Regions from separate parts of the Clostridium hominis genome, predicted to be linked through region 3. Evidence: predicted binding sites of a transcription regulator. Region 3 holds the regulator's gene; each other region holds the start of a gene.
What was found. Region 3 encodes Rex, which represses fermentation and respiration genes when NADH is low (regulators of the CRP and FNR family bind a similar motif). Its sites were predicted from a motif close to ATTGTTAANNNNTTAACAAT; they were not measured.

Region 1 (6,598 bases), on a different contig from region 3:
AATAATTCAGGATAGTAGAGGATATATGTGGATTGGAACTGGTGATGGACTTAATAAATATAATGGAAATAAGTTTGAAGTATATAAATATAATGGTAAAGAAAATAGTATAAGTGGAAATTCAATAACAGATATAAAAGAGGATAAGGAAGGTAACATATGGATTGGAACTACTACTGGGTTAAGTAAAATTAACACAGTGACAGATGAAATAACAAATTATTTGCCTAATGAAGATGGATGTAATATTTCTCATTACAGAATTAGAGAAATATTAATAAGTAAAAATGGAGATATATTGGTCGGAACTAATGATGGATTAAATATTTACGATAAAGAAAATGATAATTTTATTAGAATATATAATTCTGAAGACGATAATAAATCTTTAAGCCATCAGGAAGTATACTCATTAGCTGAGGATATGTATGGACATTATTGGATAGGTACTAGAAATGGGTTAAATAAGATTAATAATGAGACAGAGGAAGTAATAAAATATTTTGCAAGTGAAGAAGAGGAAAAGAGTATTAGTCATAATTTCATATATAGCTTATATGCAGATGAATTGGGGTATTTATGGATTGGAACATACTACGGAGGGTTAAATAAGTTAAATCTAAAAACAGAAGAGATTGAAAAGTATATGCCACGATTTGAAGATGGAATTCCCGGGGCGTATATAAGAGATGTATTAAGGGATAGTAGAGGAACTGTATGGATTGCTACTGATTATGGATTTGCTAAGTTTATAGAAGAAGAGAATAGGTTTATTAGATATAAATCTTCTAAATATAACTTAGGAAGTTTAATTAGTGATGATACAAAGTCTATATGTGAAGATAAATCAGGAGCTATTTGGATAGGGACCAATGATGGAATAAGTTTGTTTAATCCGGAAAATTTATTTAATTATTATAAATCTGATCCTTTTGATAGTAATTCTTTAAGTTCAGAGAGTATAACAGGGATATATGAAGATAGTGATGGAGTATTGTGGATAGGAACTTTTTATGATGGATTAAATATCTTTGATAGAGAAAATAATAAGATAACAAGAGTTGATCAGACAGAAGATTATGAAGGAGAGTTATATATTAGTAATAATCTTGTTAGAGATATTACAGGGATAGAGGATGAAATTTGGATAGCAACACAAAATGGATTGGATAAATATAATAAGGATACACATGAAAAAGCACAATATAGAGAAGAGAATGGATTACCTTGTAATGATGTAAAGACATTACATATAGATAGTAAAGGAGTACTATGGATAGGAACTAGTAATGGAATATTTTCAAGTGATAGAAATGGTACATTTACAGATCATTCGCAAATTTTTAAAGATGCCGGAGTAAATGTATTATCATTTAATGATATATATGAAGACAAAGATGGGCTTTTATGGTTAGCTGGAAGTATAGAAGATGGATTAATAAGTTTTAATAAAGAATCAAATGAACTAAAGAGATATAATTACTTAGCTGAAGAGGAAGTTAGGAGGTATAGTTATATATTATCAATTAATTCAGATAATAAGGGGAATATTTGGCTAGCGACTGATTATGGAATAGTTAGATTTAATAAGGAAACTAATAAATACATTAGATATACTGAAGATGATGGATTACCTAATAATTTTGTATACGGTATTTTATTTGATGATGAAGGAAATTTATGGGCTAGTACTAATTATGGTATTACAAAATTTGATATAGAAGAAGAAAAGTTTATAAATTTCAATAGAACTGATGGTATACAAGGAAATGAGTTTAATCAATATGCGTATTTTAAAAGTATAAGTGGAGAAATGTTTTTTGGAGGAACAAATGGATTAACCAGCTTTATGCCAGAACAAATAAAAGAAAAAGAATTTATAACTAATGTAGAGATTGAAGCTATATCAAGTAATTGTGGGAAGGTTATTATAGGAGATGAAATAAAGTTAAGTTATAGGCATAATCAACTAGAGTTTAAATTTTTTATGCCTGACTATAGGGAAACTAATAAAGTGAAATATGCGTATAGATTATTAGGATTAAATGAGGAATGGACAATTGGTGAATATAAAAATAGTATAAAATATTCTAATCTATTACCTGGAGAGTATGAATTTCAAGTAGCAGCTAGAAATTCAAGCGGTAATTGGAGTGATTATACAAAAATAAAAATAAAAATAGATAATCCTCCATGGAAAACTCCTTTTGCTTATTTCTGCTATGGAGCATTAATAATTATTATAATTTATGTAATATGGAATAGAGTTAAAATATTAGATAATATGGTACAACAAAGAACAATCGAATTAAATAGTAAGTTATCGGAAAATAAGATATTATATTCAAAGCTGTTATATCATGAGAAATATAAAAATAATTATTTTATAAATTTATCTCATGAATTAAGAACACCATTAAATATAATATCAGCAACTCAGAAGGTTATAGAGAATCTAAATGAGGAAGATAAACAAATTCCAAAAGAGAAGATGTCTCACTATATGAAGAGTGTGAAGAGAAATTGTACAAGGCTTATGAATTTAATAGATAATATAATATATACCTCTAAGATAGAATCAGGATCATATAAGTTGAATATTAAAGAACATGATATTGTTTACTTGGTAGAAGAAGTAGCATTATCTATGAAGGATTTAATGCATGAAAAGGATATAGAATTAATTGTAGAACCTTACATAGAAGAAAAAATCATAGAATGTGATGATTTAGAAATTGAAAGAGTAATAATAAACTTAATATCAAATGCTATAAAATTTACAGATAAAGGTGGTACTATTGAAGTTTTCCTATGGGATCTAGGGGAACAGATAAAAATATCTATTAAAGATAATGGAATAGGTATAGATCCTAAATATCATAAGTATATTTTTGATAGATTCTCACAAGAGTATTCTGAAACATCTGAAGAGCACGGAGGAAGCGGACTAGGGCTGACCCTAAGTAAACAGCTTATAGAGCTTCATAACGGAGTTATTTGGGTAGAAAGTGAACTAGGAAAAGGTAGTGAATTTATTATTAAATTACCTGTAAAACAATAAATTAAGACTATAATTTATCATAGTAATTATAGAATTAAAGAGTTCCATTCAAATGGGACTCTTTTTGTTATTAAAAGGTAAGTGCTGTTTATGAATTAATAATAGGAATAAAATAAAATTTGTAAATTAGTTGTAATAGTTTTGTAACTACAATTTTTGAACATCTAAATTATAATATAATTGCGATAAAAGAGTGGAGGTAAAAGTTATGAAGAAAAGATTTATTACATTAGCTTTAGCATTAGTTATTGGTAGTATGATGGTGGGCTGTGGTGAAGATAAAAATAATTTAACAGAAGATAATAATATTTCAAGCGAAAATCAAGTTGAAAAAGTGCCAGTAACACTTTCCAATATAACAAATAAAAAAATGGAAGATGAAGTGAAGACTTTACTTATTAATAATGGTATAAATGGGGAAAATGTAGATACGTATATAAATTATATTAATGATTATAATGAAAGAGTTGAAGATAAAAGTGTATTAAAAGAAGAGTTTGTAACCGTAGATTCAATAAATGGATTATATGCTGCAGTTAGTTTAAAAGAGAAAATATTAGACGATGGAATGACTTTAAGTGAAATAAATTGTAGGTTATCAGCATTTGAATTATTTAAAGATTTTGTTACAACTAAAGGAGAAATTGAGTCAGATAATTATTTGATGTTTGATATTGAGGCAATTGATAATAATCCTATATTAGACTTTAATAAAGAGGATAAAGAGAAATATATAAACCTATTCAATCCTGTAGATATAGGTGATGCTAAAGATTCTAAAAAAATAATAGAACTAATCAAAGATGAGTTAAACAAAAGAGAGGTTAAGATCGAGAATAATGGCAAAGTTTCATTAATAAATATCTATATAAATGATGAATTTGAAAATAAGATGTTTGTGGGACACTCTGTAGTTATGATCGAAAATGATGGTGAATATATAGTGCTTGAGAAATTTTCATCTATAGATCCATTTCAAATATCTAAGTTTTCTAATAAAGAAGATGTGAAGAAATATCTTTTATCTAGAAATGATATATATGGAAGTGAGATAAAACCAATAATATTAATTAATAATGAGGAATTTTAAAATTGTAAATAGTAATATAAAAAGAATGGAATCAAACGTTTATTTGGTTTCATTCTTTTTTTATTATAAAGTTATTGCCGAAAATTATACAAAAGAACCGATTTTTATAAATACGTAAGAAAATATAATTGTTATAATATTAACAAGCGAAAACCTTATAAGCAATTTAAAGTTTTAATGAGGTAAAATATTTATAAATGGGGGAATTAAAGATGAACAAATCAGCAAAGAGAATAATAGCTTTAATTATGGCAGTAGGTATAATTTCTACTTCAGTGGGATGTTCAAAAGGTAATGATGATGGAGTATCTACAGACAATAAAGGCTATACAGCAGGAACATATGTAGGGAAAGCCACAGGTAATGGTGGAGAAATCAAAGTGGAAGTAACAGTAGAAGATGGTAAGATAAGCGATGTTAAAGTTTTAGAGCATTCTGAAACAAAAGGATTAGGGGATAGTGCTATGGAGACTATTGGAGAGGTAATTAAGAACACTAATAGCACTAATATTGAAACTGTAAGTGGAGCAACTGTTAGCTCAAATGCAATGATGGAAGCTGTAAAGGATGCATTAAGACAAGCGGGCGGAACAGATGATATGTTTAGTAAGGATGAAAAGCAATCATTAGTAGGAAAAGAAATGCAAGATGAATATACCTTTGACGTTGTAGTTGTTGGAGCAGGTGGAGCTGGACTTTCAGCCGCAGTAGAAGCAGCTCAATCTGGAGCAAAGGTTGTAGTGATTGAAAAAACTATGTTCGCTGGTGGGAATACATTAGTATCTGGAGGAGGATTAAATGTTCCAGGAACAGAACAACAAATTGCTAATGGAATAGAGGATTCTGTAGAATTATTTACAGAGGATACAATAAAGGGTGGAGATAGTGAAAATGATCCTGAACTTGTTAAAGTTATGGCAGAGAATGCATTAGATGCGGTTAATTGGTTAATTGATGATATGGGAGTAGAATTAATGCCGGATAGATTACAACAATTTGGTGGACATTCTGTGCCAAGGGCTTTGATACCTAAAGGAAATAAGGGAACTGAGTTAATAAATAAGCTTAAGGCTAAAGCTGAAGAACTAGGTGTTGAGTTCTTTATGGAGACAGCAGGTAAAAAGCTAGTTGAAGAAAATGGTTCTATAAAAGGTGTAGTTGCTGAAAATAAAGGTAAAGAAGTAGTATTTAATGCTGACAAAGGTGTAATATTAGCAACAGGTGGTTTTGGTGCTGATGTAGAAATGAGAAAGAAATATAATGATCATTATGATGAAAAATATAAGACAACTTGTACAGAAGCAAGTACTGGTGATGGAATAAAGATGGCTGAGGAAGTCGGGGCTAACTTAGTGGATATGGAGTTTATTCAAGTTTATCCAACATGTAGTCCAGTAACAGGAATAATTTCATATGTTTCAAATTCAAGATTTGACGGTGCTATACTTGTAAATCAAGAAGGTGAAAGATTTGTAGATGAAATGGGTAGAAGAGATGTTATATCTAAAGGAATAATAGAGCAAACAGATTCTATAGCATACTTAATTTGGGGACAAGAAGTAGAGTCAGTTGGAAATATGGTAGAAGTTCATAGTAAAGAATATGAAACAATGGAGAAAGACGGGGTAATATTTAAAGCTGATTCAATTGAAGAAGCAGCAGAACATTATGGTATAAGTAAAGAAGCATTAACTGAAACAATAAATAAGTTTAATGGATTTGTTGCAGATGGTAAGGATGCAGATTTTAATAAGGGTGGAACATTAAGAACTATAGCTGAAGGACCATTCTATATACAAAAAGTAACTCCATCAACTCATCATACTATGGGTGGTATTAATATCAATACAAATGCAGAAGTTATAAATAAAGACGGAAAGGTTATTGAAAACCTATATGCAGCAGGAGAAGTCGTAGGAGATATTCATGGAACAAATCGCTTAGGTGGAAATGCTATCACAGATATTGTTGTTTTTGGTAGAATTGCAGGACAAAACGTAGTAAAATAGAATAAGGATTAATTAAGTAATAATAAGGCCTACATATGATTTTTGTAGGCTTTATTTATATGTATTTTGGATGATTAAAGAGTGGTATAAAGGAGTAAGGGAATGAGGAGTCTATATTCTAAAATTATTATGCCAATAGCTACGTTAATAATAATATCGTTAACTTCTATAATGATATTTTCAGTTATCAATATAAACTTATTTATAGTTCCGGATATAAAGCAAACAACAGAGGATTTAATTAGTTCTAAATCTAATGAGATAAGTTATTGGTTAGGCATGAGAATAAGTGAAATGAAGCAATTGGTAAGTGCAATAAATGTAGAAGAAGTAAACGCAGAAGAAATTGAAAAAAATATTAAGATGCTTAGGAATTATCAAATAAGGAATATTGAAAACTATGAATCCTTTGGGATTATAAGTAAGGACGGGGTAAAA
Region 2 (6,598 bases), on a different contig from region 3:
ATAGAGATAGTACCAATGCTATCTTTAGGCCTAATTCCATGATTAATGGAGTTTTCTACTAAAGGTTGAAGTATTATTTTAGCTATAAGGATATTTTTTATATTCTCATCAAGATAAATATTATATCTAACTTTCTCTCTATACTTTATAGCTTGTATATCTAAATAAGATTTTGTATGTTTAATTTCTTCCTTAAGTGTAATGAATTCTTGACCATTACTTAAAGAAGTCCTAAAAAATGTTGATAAAGATGTGATTATTTTAGCGACATCCTCAGCACCTTGATCTTTAGCCATCCATTTAATATTATCAAGGGTATTATATAAAAAGTGAGGCTTTATCTGTGCTTGTAAAGCTGTTAATTCAGCAGATCTTTTTTCACTTTGCTCTTTATATATCTGTTCAATTAACTTAGAAATATGATCTAACATTTTGTTGTAGGTTAAGCCAAGTTCATATATTTCATCTTTAGCTAGAGTTGTATCATAGTATGAACTTAAGTTTCCGTGTTCAACTTCCTTCATACATTTACGAAGATTATCTATAGGTTCCATAACAGAACGAGTTAAAAATACTCCGATAAATAAAGTTATAATCAGAAGGAAAATTAACAATAATATTATTCCTGCCAACATATTATCAGCGGCAGCTGATAATTCAGCATTATTGACTAAAGTACATACAACCCAGTCGTCATATTGATTAACAGGCGAGTAAAATAAAGTACATACTTCACCATTAGTATTTATAAGCTCAATCTCTCCTGAGGACGATAAGCTTTCTAGCTTTATATTTTCAATATCTCTTTTTGATAAATAATTATTATAGAAATATTCTTCATTAGTAGTTAATAGGTTATGATTACTATTCATAACCCAGGTTTTTCCGTTATATATTTGAGAAGAATCTATTATTTGTTTTAATCCAACAGTGGGAACAGCAGAACAAATTAATGCCTCTTTTTGATTTTCGTAACCTAAAACAGGGTAGTAGAATAGCATTACTTCTCTATTATTTTTATTCACTACTGGTTTTCCGATAATGAATTCTCTATCAGAATCATAGGCAGTTTTATAATCGTTATAATCCATCAAGTTTTCAGTAGCTTCACTGTTTATCCAGCAGAATCCATTCTTTCCTATGTAAGAAAATGTTTCCATAGTTTCGCCGTTGCGTACATATAAAGAAGTGAATCTATCTATTAAAGGAGTTATTTCTCTTATATCCATTGAAGTAAATGCTGGTATGGCAGAAATAATTCTATACTCAACAGCTTTTTTATTTATCCATAAACCAACCTCTGTGGATTTAGATTCAACTGTCTGTGCAATTGTAAATTTAGTGTTTTCAATGTCGTTAGGCTTGACTACAAAATTTATATAGGCACATAGTGAACCAGAGATTATTAATGTAGCTATAGTAAAGAAAAATAGTATTTTTCTTTTTATATTTAAACTGATTAATATTTTCACAATAAAAACTCCTTATATTGATGGTAATAAGAATATTATACAATATTTTGACAAAAATCAACATATAAGAGAAATACATATATTTATTTAAAATAGTAACAAAAGTACAAAATTATTAAACATTTGTCCATTCAAAGATAAAAATAGGATTGTTATAATATTATCAAACGATTGAGGGGGACAAAGTAATGAAGAAGAAATTAATATTATTAGTTTTAGCAGCATCTATGATATTTGTTGGTTGTGGAAAGACTGATTCAACTTCTAATGGGAAATATACACCAGGAACTTATACAGGAGTAGCAGATGGATTTGGTGGAAAGTTAGAACTTGAAGTTGAGTTATCAGAAGATAGTATAAAAAGAGTAGAAATAAAATCTCATTCAGAAACAGAAGGAATAGGTACAAAAGCTATTGAAAGCTTGCCAGAAGAAATTGTATCAAAGAATAGTGCTGATGTTGAAGTCGTATCAGGAGCAACTATGACTTCCAAGGCTATAATTGCAGCAGTTAATGATGCAATGAAAGATTTTGTATCTAAGAAAGAAACTGTAGCATTAAAGGATGGAGTTTATACAGGAGAATCTACAGGGTATCAAGGACCTTTAAAGGTTGAAGTAACTATTTCTGGAGAAAAGATAACTGAAGTTAAAGTTCTAGATAATGTTGAAACAGTTGGAATTGGAAGTAAGGCTTTAGATGCGTTATCTAAAAGTATAGCAGAAAATAATTCAGTTGGTGTTGATACACTTTCAGGAGCTACAGCATCAAGTAAAGCTATAATATCAGCAGTAACAAATGCAATAGAGGTAGCTGGTGGAGATATTTCAAAATATAATACAAAGGTTGAAATGGAAAAAGGTGAAGATCAAACAGTAACTTCTGATGTTGTAATTGTGGGAGCTGGAGGAGCTGGTATAACAGCTGCTATAGAAGCTAAATTGCAAGGTGCAGATAATGTTGTTGTTATAGAAAAAATGGACATTACAGGTGGTAATACAAGAATGTCAGGTGGAGAATTTGCTGCTCCTGGAAACTGGGTACAAAAGAAAGAAGGTATTACTGATGACTCTGTAGACCAATATTACAAAGATATACTAGAAGGCGGATATAATATAGGTAATCCAGACTTAGTAAGAATTATTGCGGAAAATGCACTTCCTACAGCTGAGTGGTTAAGAGATGAATGTAAGGTTGAATTTAAAGACGAACAAAGCTGGTATGGTGGACATAAGGTTGCAAGAACTTTATGGCCAAAAGGTGATGGACCACAATATATGGATACACTAGAAGAAAAGGCTAGAGGTCTTGGAGTAGAGTTCTACTTACAAACTGAAGCAGAAGAATTAATTACAGATGAAAGTGGTAAAGTGGTAGGTGTTAATGCTACACATAAAAATGGAGCTAAGTATACTTTTAATGCAAATAACGGGGTAATATTAGCTACAGGTGGATTTGGAAAAAATGTTGAGATGAGACAAAAGTACAATAAAAATTGGCCAACACTTGATGAAAGTATTCCAAGTACAAATTCACCAGCTATAACAGGCGATGGTATAGAAATGGGACAAGGTGTAGGAGCGAATGTAATTGATATGGAACATATTCAATTATATCCAGTTAATAATCCTGCTACAGGAAATTATTATTACATTGACTATGCTAGACTTAACTCAACAGCTCTTTTAGTTAACAAAGAAGGTAAGCGTTTTGTAAATGAAAAGGGTACAAGAGATGTTATATCAGATGCTACATTAAAGCAAACAGATTCTAAGGTTTATGAAATAATTGATGCTGGAGTTGTTAAGGAACAACAACTTTATGAAAAGTATGCAGCAGAAATAGAACAAGCTCAAAAACAAGGAGTTTTAAAAATTGGTACATTAGAAGAGGTTTGTGAATACTTTGGAGTTCCTGCTGATTCAGTAAAAGAAACTATAGATCATTATAATGGAATGGTTGAAGCTGGTAAGGATGAAGATTTTGGACGTACAGAAAACTTTAATAAGATTGGAGAAGGTCCATACTTTATGTTCTCAAGTGTAGTTTCTGTTCACCATACAATGGGTGGATTACAAATAGATGAATCTGCACGTGTATTAAATAAAGATGGAAATGCTATCGCTGGATTATATGCAGCTGGTGAGGTAACTGGAGGTATCCATGGTGGTAATAGATTAGGTTCTGTTGCGGTTCCAGATACAGCTATATTTGGACGTATAGCAGCACAAAGTTGTGTAAATAAAAAATAACAATAAGATTAATAAGTTGATTAATGTAACTTAGGTTCCCCCTAAGATACGATTAATAGATAAGGACTACCTATATTTAGGTAGTCCTATAATTTTTTATCTAATTAAATTTTTAAAGCTAATTTTAATAGACCATAATGATATTAATAAACAAATAGCTTCGGATAAGATTGTTGCTATCCAGATTCCTTTACCACCATAAAGAATTATTGTAATAATTAATGTAATGACTATTATAATCAATCCTCTTGAAATAGAGATTAATGTGGCAAGCATTGGAGATTCTATAGATGAACAGAAACCAGATGATAATATGTTAAATCCGACTAATAAAAATGATAATGAATATATTCTAAATATAATTATAGATTGATTTATTAGGTTTATATCATTAGAGGTTATAAATACATTTATTATAGCTGGAGCAAAGATAATACATATTATAAATATTCCTATTGATACTATAGCTATTGTTTTTAATGTAATATTAAACAGGTATTTTAGTGATTTAACATCATCAGAACCATAGTAAAAACTGCATAAAGGTTGAGCACCTTGAGTAATTCCTATCATAGTCATAAGTACTAAAGTAGACACATAGCATATTACGCTGTAGGTAACTAGTCCATTTTCACCTATAAATTTCAAAATACTTTGATTAAATATAAGAATAACTATTCCAGAAGTTAGTTCAGTTATTCCATCAGGAAAGCCTATACCAATAATTCTTCTAAAGATGTTAAAAGAAGGTCTAAATTTAATAAATTTTAAAGTTGATATTGGTTTTAAAAAGTGTAGAGTAAAGAATAAACATGATGCAACTTGTGATATACCAGTTGCTATAGCAGCACCTCTTACTCCCCAACCAAATTTCATTACAAATAAGTAATCTAAGATTATATTAGCTACAGCTGAGATAGATACACCTATTATTGCAAGATTAGGAAAACCATCAGCTTTAGTTAACACTTCTAAACAATATGAAACTATAAAGAATCCATTGAAGATTACTATTATACTTAAATATTCTTTTACCATTTCGAAAGTACTTTCAGTAGCTCCAAGGAAAAGTGATATTTTATCTATAAATAGTAAACTAAGTATCAATAATACTATTGAAAATATAATCATTATAGCTACATTAAAGGAAAAAATATTGTTTGCCTCATCTTTTTTATTCTGCCCCAGTCTAATTGAGATTAAGGTAGAAGTTCCTGTAGCAAAAAATATAGATGATGCAAAAATTAAATTTACAAATGGCATAGCTATATTTACTGATGCTAATGCAGTAGATCCAACTCCTTTTCCAACAAATATTCCATCTATTATCGTATAAATTGAATATACCCACATAGCAGTTACTGATGGAATAAGGTTTCTAAAAAAGCTTTTTCGTAAAGTTTTGGTATCCGTCATTTTATCACTCCTAAATTAAAAGAAAACTCCTTCTCATAATTGTGAAAGAGTAATTTAAAGTTACCAAATTTAAATTTGAACTTCCAATCAATGATAACGTATAATTTCTTAATGGTCAAAGTTATGAAAAAGATGAATTATTATAGTGGATAAGACAAAAGATATAAATTGAAGGGAGTGTGAAGTATGAAAAAAGATCGTTGGGATAAAAACTCTAATTCAATGAATCCTATGCAAAAAGGAACTAGAAGACAAAAGCTGCATCAAGATCAAGATAATGTAGGTAATGATAAAAATCCTCCTGCTTATAAGAGTTTTGATGGAGAACCATTGGATTAAAGAAGTGTAAATAATAAAACGAGGCTATAAATGAAGTTACCTAGGTAGTACATACAAGGGCAAAACTCATTTAGTCTCGTTTAATTATTTTTATATAAAATTTACATTTTAATTATTTATTAAAATTGTTTACACTGTTAGAATATAAGTGAGATTCTAAATTTCAATTTAGTTAATCGAACTTACACCTACGAACGTATATGAGTAGCGTGTTTCCTAAGTGAGATTCTAAATTTTAATTTAGTCAATCGAACTTACACCTACGAATGTATATGAGTAGTGTGTTTCCTAAGTGAGATTCTAAATTTTAATTTAGTCAATCGAACTTACACATACGAATGTATATGAGTAGTGTGTTTCCTATAAAAAATATGCCGTATATATAAGGATAATATATTTTTGATACAAACTTAAGGAGGACTTATGATGAAAAAAATTAAAAAGATAGTGGTATCTGCCTTAGCTGTAGTTATGTCTGTAGCTATGGTTGGGTGTGGAAGTAGCAATATTGAAACAGGAGATAGTAATTCAGCTGATAATTCTACAACTCAAGTAGAGAGACCAGAAAATTTACCAATAGCTACTATAAAGGTTAAGGATTTTGGAACTATAGAAGCAGAGCTTTATCCAGATAAAGCGCCTAATACTGTAAATAACTTTATTGAATTAGCTGATTCAGGTTTTTATGATGGATTAACTTTTCATAGAGTAGTAAAAGGTTTTATGAATCAAGGTGGTGATCCTAAGGGAGATGGAACAGGAGATCCAGGATATAGTATAAAAGGTGAGTTCTCAGGAAATGGTTATAAAGCTAATGATTTAAAGCATACTACAGGTGTATTATCAATGGCTAGAGCTCAAAATCCAGATTCAGCAGGAAGTCAATTCTTTATAATGGCTGGAGATTCTCCAAGTTTAGATGGACAATACGCTGCATTTGGGAAAGTTATAAGTGGATTAGATGTTGTTGAAGCTATAAATAATTCAGAAGTAGAAAAGAATAAGTCTACAGGAGAAAAATCAACTCCAGTAACTCCTATAGTTATCGAAGAAATAAAAGTAGATACAAAGGGAGTAGAATATCCAGAAGCTGAAAAGATAAAATAGTAAGATTTATTT
Region 3 (6,598 bases):
ATCACCGCATCTTGTAGCAAAGTCAACATATTGATGTTAACACATCTGGCTTTGCTTTAAATTGTGAGACTTATGTATAACGGATCTGCTACGTTATACATAAGTCTCTATTTTTTTAGGAAAAATAAAATGATATTATTTACTAAAATAAATAAAAATTTGAATGAAAAATGCTATAGAGGTAATAAAGTAATTAAATATTTTATATATAAATTTAAAGTGTGGAGGAGATTATGGATTTATTAAGTTTAATTTTTTTAGCAGTAGGATTAGCTATGGACGCTTTTGCAGTTTCTGTAGCACTAGGGTTAAAGATTCCAGTAAGAGATAAGTGGAAAATAGCATTAAAAGCTGGATTGTTCTTTGGGATAGCACAAGGAGTTATGCCTCTAATTGGATGGATATTAGGAAATGGATTTAGTAGTTATATTGAAAAGTTTGATCACTGGATAGCATTCATACTGTTAGCTATAATTGGTGGAAAAATGATTCATGAAGCTATTCACCCTGATGAAGATAGCGATGATGAAGTAGATACAGGAATGAAAAGAATGTTTATATTAGCGATTGCTACAAGTATAGATGCTTTAGCTGTTGGAGTTAGTTTTGCATTCTTAAATGTAAATATCATAAGTGCTGTATTGATTATAGGGATAATAACACTTGTAACTTCTGCTATAGGTGTTATAATAGGAAAGATATTTGGAGACTTATTCTCTGGGAAGGCTGAAATAATAGGTGGAGTTATATTAATCTTAATAGGATTAAAAATTTTGCTAGAACACCTTGGAATATTTTAAAAAATAATATACACTATTACTTGTTTGATATACAATTTAGAAAAAATATTTACAAAAATAAGTCATCTATATTTATTGAGAGATATAGAATACATATAAAAAGTATGTTATTATATTATCAATGTATAAAAGTAGAGAAAGTGGACTTAATTAAATATAAGATACTTTAAGGAGAATTTAGATTATGGAAAGAAAAAAACATGTTTCTATGGCTGTAATTAAAAGATTGCCTAAATACCATAGATATCTACAAGAGTTAATGGCAAATGATGTAGATAGAATTTCTTCAAAAGAACTTGGAGAAAAAATAGGTTTTACAGCTTCACAAATAAGACAAGATTTAAATAACTTTGGAGATTTCGGGCAACAAGGTTATGGGTACAATGTAAAAGATCTTTATAACCAAATAGGATTAATATTGGGACTAGATACAGAGTACAAAGCCTTGATAGTTGGGGCTGGTAATATAGGTCAGGCAATTGCCAACTATAGATTCTCTAAAGCTGGATTAAATATTAATGCAATTTTTGATGCTAATCCAAAATTACTAGGGATGAAAATTAGAGATATCGAAATAAAAGATATTGATGAATTAGAAAGATATGCAGAAGAAAATCCAACAGATGTAGGAATTATCTGTGTACCAAGAATAAATGCTCAAAAGGTATGTGATATTTTAGTTAAATGTGGAATAAAGGGAATATGGAACTTTGCTCCTGTAGACTTAAAAGTGCCAAGTGATGTAATAGTAGAAAATGTACATCTATCTGAAAGTTTATTAACTTTAATATATTTAATGCATAGTGAAGCAGAATCACATCTAGAAGAAGAGCAAGGTGAATAGTCTTTAGGAAAAGTCTATCTTGGATGTAACTACTAGATATACATATATACTTTCAATATGGTAATAAATTAATGCCACATTGAAAGTATATTTTTTTGTTTATAACATTAATTTATTATATAAAAAATATTATATCCAAAAGTTATGTTAAATTTTAACAAAAAAGTAAAAAGTTATTGAAAAACTCTTTTTAAAGTAATATAATAATCACAGAAGTTAAATTATTCCAACTACTATACTAAAGACGACAAAAAAGTATATTTTTTTAATCATTATTGTTAGAAAATTAACAATAAAATTGTCTTATGCTTTTTTTGATGATGAATTTTGTATAAAAGAGAGGAATGTTGAGAATGCAAGTTGATGTAGAATTAAAAAATGTCATTTTAGAAACTGAAGGTAATTTAGCAACTATTATTATTAATAGACCTAAAGCTTTAAATGCCCTAAATTCAGACACTTTGAGAGAGTTAGACATAGTAATAGATAGTATTGAAAATAATAGTGAGATCTATTGCGTAATAGTAACAGGAGCTGGGCAAAAGGCTTTTGTGGCTGGAGCTGATATTGCAGAAATGAAAGATTTAAATTCAACAGAAGCTGAAGAGTTTGGATTACTTGGTAATAAAGTATTTAGAAGATTAGAGACCTTAGAGAAGCCTGTAATTGCAGCTATACCTGGATTTGCCCTAGGGGGAGGTTGTGAACTTGCTATGGCTTGCGATATAAGAATAGCATCAGAAAAAGCTAGATTTGCACAACCAGAAGCTGGCCTTGGGATAACACCAGGATTTGGAGGAACTCAAAGACTTCCGAGATTAGTAGGAGCAGGAAAAGCTAAGGAGCTTATATATACTTGCGCAATGGTAAATGCTGAAGAAGCTTTAAGAATTGGATTAGTTAATAAAGTGGTACCTGTAGAAAGTTTAATGGATGAAGCTAAGAAAATGGCAAGTTCAATAATTGCAAACGCACCAATAGCAGTTAAGTTATGTAAGGATGCAATAAACAGAGGAACCCAAGTAGATATGGATTTAGCTATTAAGGTTGAAGCTGAAGATTTTGGTAAATGTTTTGATTCAGAAGATCAATTAGAAGGTATGACAGCGTTTTTAGAAAAAAGATCTAAGAACTTCCAAAATAGATAATTAAAAATAGGTATAAGAATCAGGAGGTAACAAATATGGAATTTGGATTAACTACGGAACAACGATTAATAAAGCAAATGGTTAAAAGTTTTGCTTTAAATGAAGTAAAGCCTATAGCAGCTGAAGTTGATGAAACTGAAAGGTTCCCAATGGAAAATGTTAAGAAAATGGGAGAGCTTGGAATGATGGGGATTCCATTTGATAAGAAATATGGTGGAGCTGGTGGAGATGTATTATCTTACATCTTAACAGTAGAAGAATTATCTAAGGTTTGTGCTACGACTGGAGTTATTGTTTCTGCACATACTTCATTAGGTGCTGGAGCTATAAATGATTTTGGGACAGAGGAACAAAAACAAAAATACTTAGCTCCACTTGCTAAAGGTGAAAAAATAGGAGCTTTTGGTTTAACTGAACCAGGTGCTGGAACAGATGCTGCGGGACAACAAACAGTGGCAGTATTAGATGGAGATCATTATGTTTTAAATGGTTCAAAGATATTTATAACTAATGGTGGAGTTGCAGATACATTCGTGATTTTTGCAATGACAGATAAAAAACAAGGAACTAGAGGAATATCAGCATTTATAGTTGAAAAAGACTTCCCAGGATTCTCTATTGGAAAAGTAGAAGACAAGCTAGGAATAAGAGGCTCTTCAACTACTGAGCTTATATTTGAAAACTGTATAGTTCCAAAAGAAAATTTAATTGGTAAAGAAGGAAAAGGCTTCGGTATGGCTATGAAAACTCTTGACGGAGGAAGAATAGGTATAGCAGCACAAGCTTTAGGAATAGCTGAAGGAGCTTATGAAGAAGCTATTAAATACATGAAAGAAAGAAAACAATTTGGTAGAAATTTAGGAGCATTCCAAGGATTACAATGGATGATTGCAGAAATGGACACTAAGATTGAAGCTGCAAGACATCTTGTATATAAAGCTGCATGGCTTAAACAAAATAAATTACCTTACTCAGTAGAAGCTGCAAGAGCTAAGTTGTTTGCTGCTGAAGTTGCTATGGAAGTAACAACTAAGGCTATACAAATCCACGGTGGATATGGATACACTAAGGATTATCCAGTAGAAAGAATGATGAGAGATGCTAAAATAACTGAGATTTATGAAGGAACTTCAGAAGTTCAAAAGATGGTTATTTCAGGCGCAGCATTAAGATAGGGAGGTATTTTATATGAATATAGTAGTTTGTTTAAAACAAGTACCAGATACAACAGTAGTAAAAATAGATCCAGTTAAGGGAACTTTAATAAGAGAAGGTGTACCTTCAATAATAAATCCAGAGGATAAGCATGCTTTAGAAGCTGCATTACAAATAAAAGAAAAAAATGGCGCTCATATTACAGTAATAAGTATGGGACCTCCACAAGCTAAGGAAGCTTTAAGAGAAGCATTATGCATGGGTGCTGATGAAGCAATACTTTTAACAGATAGAGCTTTTGGTGGAGCAGATACACTTGCAACATCTAAGACTTTGGCAGCAGCTATTAAAACTTTAGACTATGACATAATATTTGGGGGAAGACAAGCTATCGATGGAGATACAGCTCAAGTTGGTCCAGAAATAGCAGAGCATTTAGAAATTCCTCAAGTAACTTATGTACAAGACGTTGAGTTTGATGGAAATGACTTAATAGTAAATAGAGCTTTAGAAGATGGATATGAATTAATAAAAGTTCAAACACCATGTCTTCTAACAGCTATTGAAGAGTTAAATCATCCAAGATACATGAATGCTAGATTGATATTTGATACAGCAAATAAAGAAGTAAGGGTAATGACATCAGATGACTTAGATGTAGAAGCTAATGAAATAGGATTGAATGGATCACCTACAAAGGTTAAGAAGTCAATGACTAAGGAAGCAAAGGGTGAAGGAGAAATAGTTAAAGATTCAGTACCAGAAGCAGTATCATATGTTTTAAGTAAATTAAAAGAGAAACATTACATCTAAGAGAATGGAGGGATTTATGATGAATATAGCAGATTATCAAGGAGTTTGGGTATTCGCTGAGCAAAGACATGGTGAATTACAAAAAGTATCTTTAGAGATATTAGGTGAAAGTAGGAGATTAGCTAACGAATTGGGAGTTAAGTTAACAGCTGTATTATTAGGAAATAATATTGGACATTTGGCTAATAGATTAGGAGAGTATGGTGCTGATGAAGTATTGGTAGCTGATCATACTGAGTTAGAAAATTATACTACTGATGGATATACAAAGGTTCTTTGTGACTTAGTTAATGATAAAAAACCAGGAATATTCTTTATAGGAGCAACATTTATAGGAAGAGATTTAGGGCCAAGAGTTGCTGCAAGATTAAGAACTGGGTTAACTGCAGATTGTACATCTTTAGCTGTTGAAGTTGAAAATGGAGCATTATTAGCAACAAGACCTGCTTTTGGTGGAAATATAATGGCTACAATAGCTTGTCCTGACCACAGACCGCAAATGGCTACAGTAAGACCAGGAGTATTTTCTAGATTAACTGAAAAGAACTATGATTTTACAGTGGAAAATGTAGAAGTTAAACTAGAAACTTCAGATATAAGAACTACAATTTTAGAAATAGTAAAAGCTAATAAAGAAGTTGTAGATATAAGTGAAGCTAAAGTAATAGTATCAGGTGGTAGAGGAGTAGGCTCAAAAGAAAACTTCTCATTGCTTCAAGAATTAGCACATGCTTTTGGTGGAGTAGTAGGAGGATCAAGAGGAGCTGTAGATAAGGGATGGATAGAAAGAGATTATCAAGTTGGTCAAACTGGTAAAACTGTAAGACCAAGCATATATATAGCTTGCGGTATTTCAGGGGCTATTCAACACGTTGCTGGTATGCAAGAATCAGATATGATTATTGCTATAAATAAAGATGAAGCAGCTCCAATAATGAAGGTTGCAGACTATGCAATAGTCGGAGACTTAAATAAAGTAATACCAGAAATGATAAGCGAATTAAAATCAATGGAATCTAAAGACTCAGAAATAGCAGTAGAGTTAGTATAGTTAATTTGAAGAATGAGAGGGGTATTGGTTATGAAAAAGATTTTTGTTTTAGGTGCAGGAACTATGGGTGCTGGAATAGTTCAGGCTTTTGCTCAAAAGGGATATGAAGTTATAGTTAGAGATATAAAAGATGAATTTGTTGAAAGAGGAATTGCTGGAATTAATAAGGGGTTATCTAAGCAAGTAGCTAAAGGCAAAATGACTGAAGAAGTTAAGGAAGAAATACTTTTAAGAATTTCTGGAACTACTGATATGAATTTAGCTGCTGATTGTGATTTAGTTGTGGAAGCAGCTATTGAAAATATGAAAATTAAAAAAGAAATATTCGCAGAATTAGATAAGATATGTAAACCAGAAGCTATACTAGCTTCAAATACTTCTTCCTTATCTATAACAGAAGTAGCTTCAGCTACATCAAGACCAGATAAAGTTATAGGTATGCATTTCTTTAACCCAGCTCCAGTAATGAAGTTAGTTGAAATTATAAGAGGAATGGCTACATCTCAAGAAACATTTGATGCAGTAAAAGAAGCATCTTTAGCAATAGGAAAAGAGCCAGTAGAAGTAAAGGAAGCTCCAGGATTTGTAGTTAACAGAATACTTATTCCTATGATAAATGAAGCTTCATTTATACTTCAAGAAGGAATTGCATCTGTAGAAGACATAGATACAGCTATGAAATATGGTGCAAATCATCCTATGGGACCTTTAGCTTTAGGTGATTTAGTAGGGTTGGATGTTTGTTTAGCTATTATGGATGTTTTATATAATGAGACAGGAGATACTA

Region 1: the regulator Rex is predicted to act here: its motif matches at 4,279-4,298, upstream of H8S20_RS05005 (flavocytochrome c).
Region 2: the regulator Rex is predicted to act here: its motif matches at 1,621-1,640, upstream of H8S20_RS09470 (flavocytochrome c).

The regions. Positions count from the first base shown of each region.
Region 1 is NZ_JACOOO010000005.1:82,664-89,261, reverse strand. Features, by position in the region: gene H8S20_RS05015 (sensor histidine kinase) at 1-3,061, shown strand, start outside; gene H8S20_RS05010 (DUF4300 family protein) at 3,270-4,151, shown strand; gene H8S20_RS05005 (flavocytochrome c) at 4,364-6,160, shown strand; gene H8S20_RS05000 (sensor histidine kinase) at 6,263-6,598, shown strand, end outside.
Region 2 is NZ_JACOOO010000016.1:261,452-268,049, reverse strand. Features, by position in the region: gene H8S20_RS20800 (sensor histidine kinase) at 1-1,472, opposite strand, end outside; gene H8S20_RS09470 (flavocytochrome c) at 1,661-3,724, shown strand; gene H8S20_RS09465 (MATE family efflux transporter) at 3,821-5,140, opposite strand; gene H8S20_RS09460 (clostri-philic family protein) at 5,327-5,479, shown strand; gene H8S20_RS09455 (peptidylprolyl isomerase) at 5,906-6,586, shown strand.
Region 3 is NZ_JACOOO010000047.1:164,394-170,991, forward strand. Features, by position in the region: gene H8S20_RS19490 (manganese efflux pump MntP) at 234-800, shown strand; gene H8S20_RS19495 (redox-sensing transcriptional repressor Rex) at 985-1,644, shown strand; gene H8S20_RS19500 (short-chain-enoyl-CoA hydratase) at 1,998-2,792, shown strand; gene H8S20_RS19505 (acyl-CoA dehydrogenase) at 2,828-3,967, shown strand; gene H8S20_RS19510 (electron transfer flavoprotein subunit beta/FixA family protein) at 3,981-4,760, shown strand; gene H8S20_RS19515 (electron transfer flavoprotein subunit alpha/FixB family protein) at 4,780-5,811, shown strand; gene H8S20_RS19520 (3-hydroxybutyryl-CoA dehydrogenase) at 5,842-6,598, shown strand, end outside.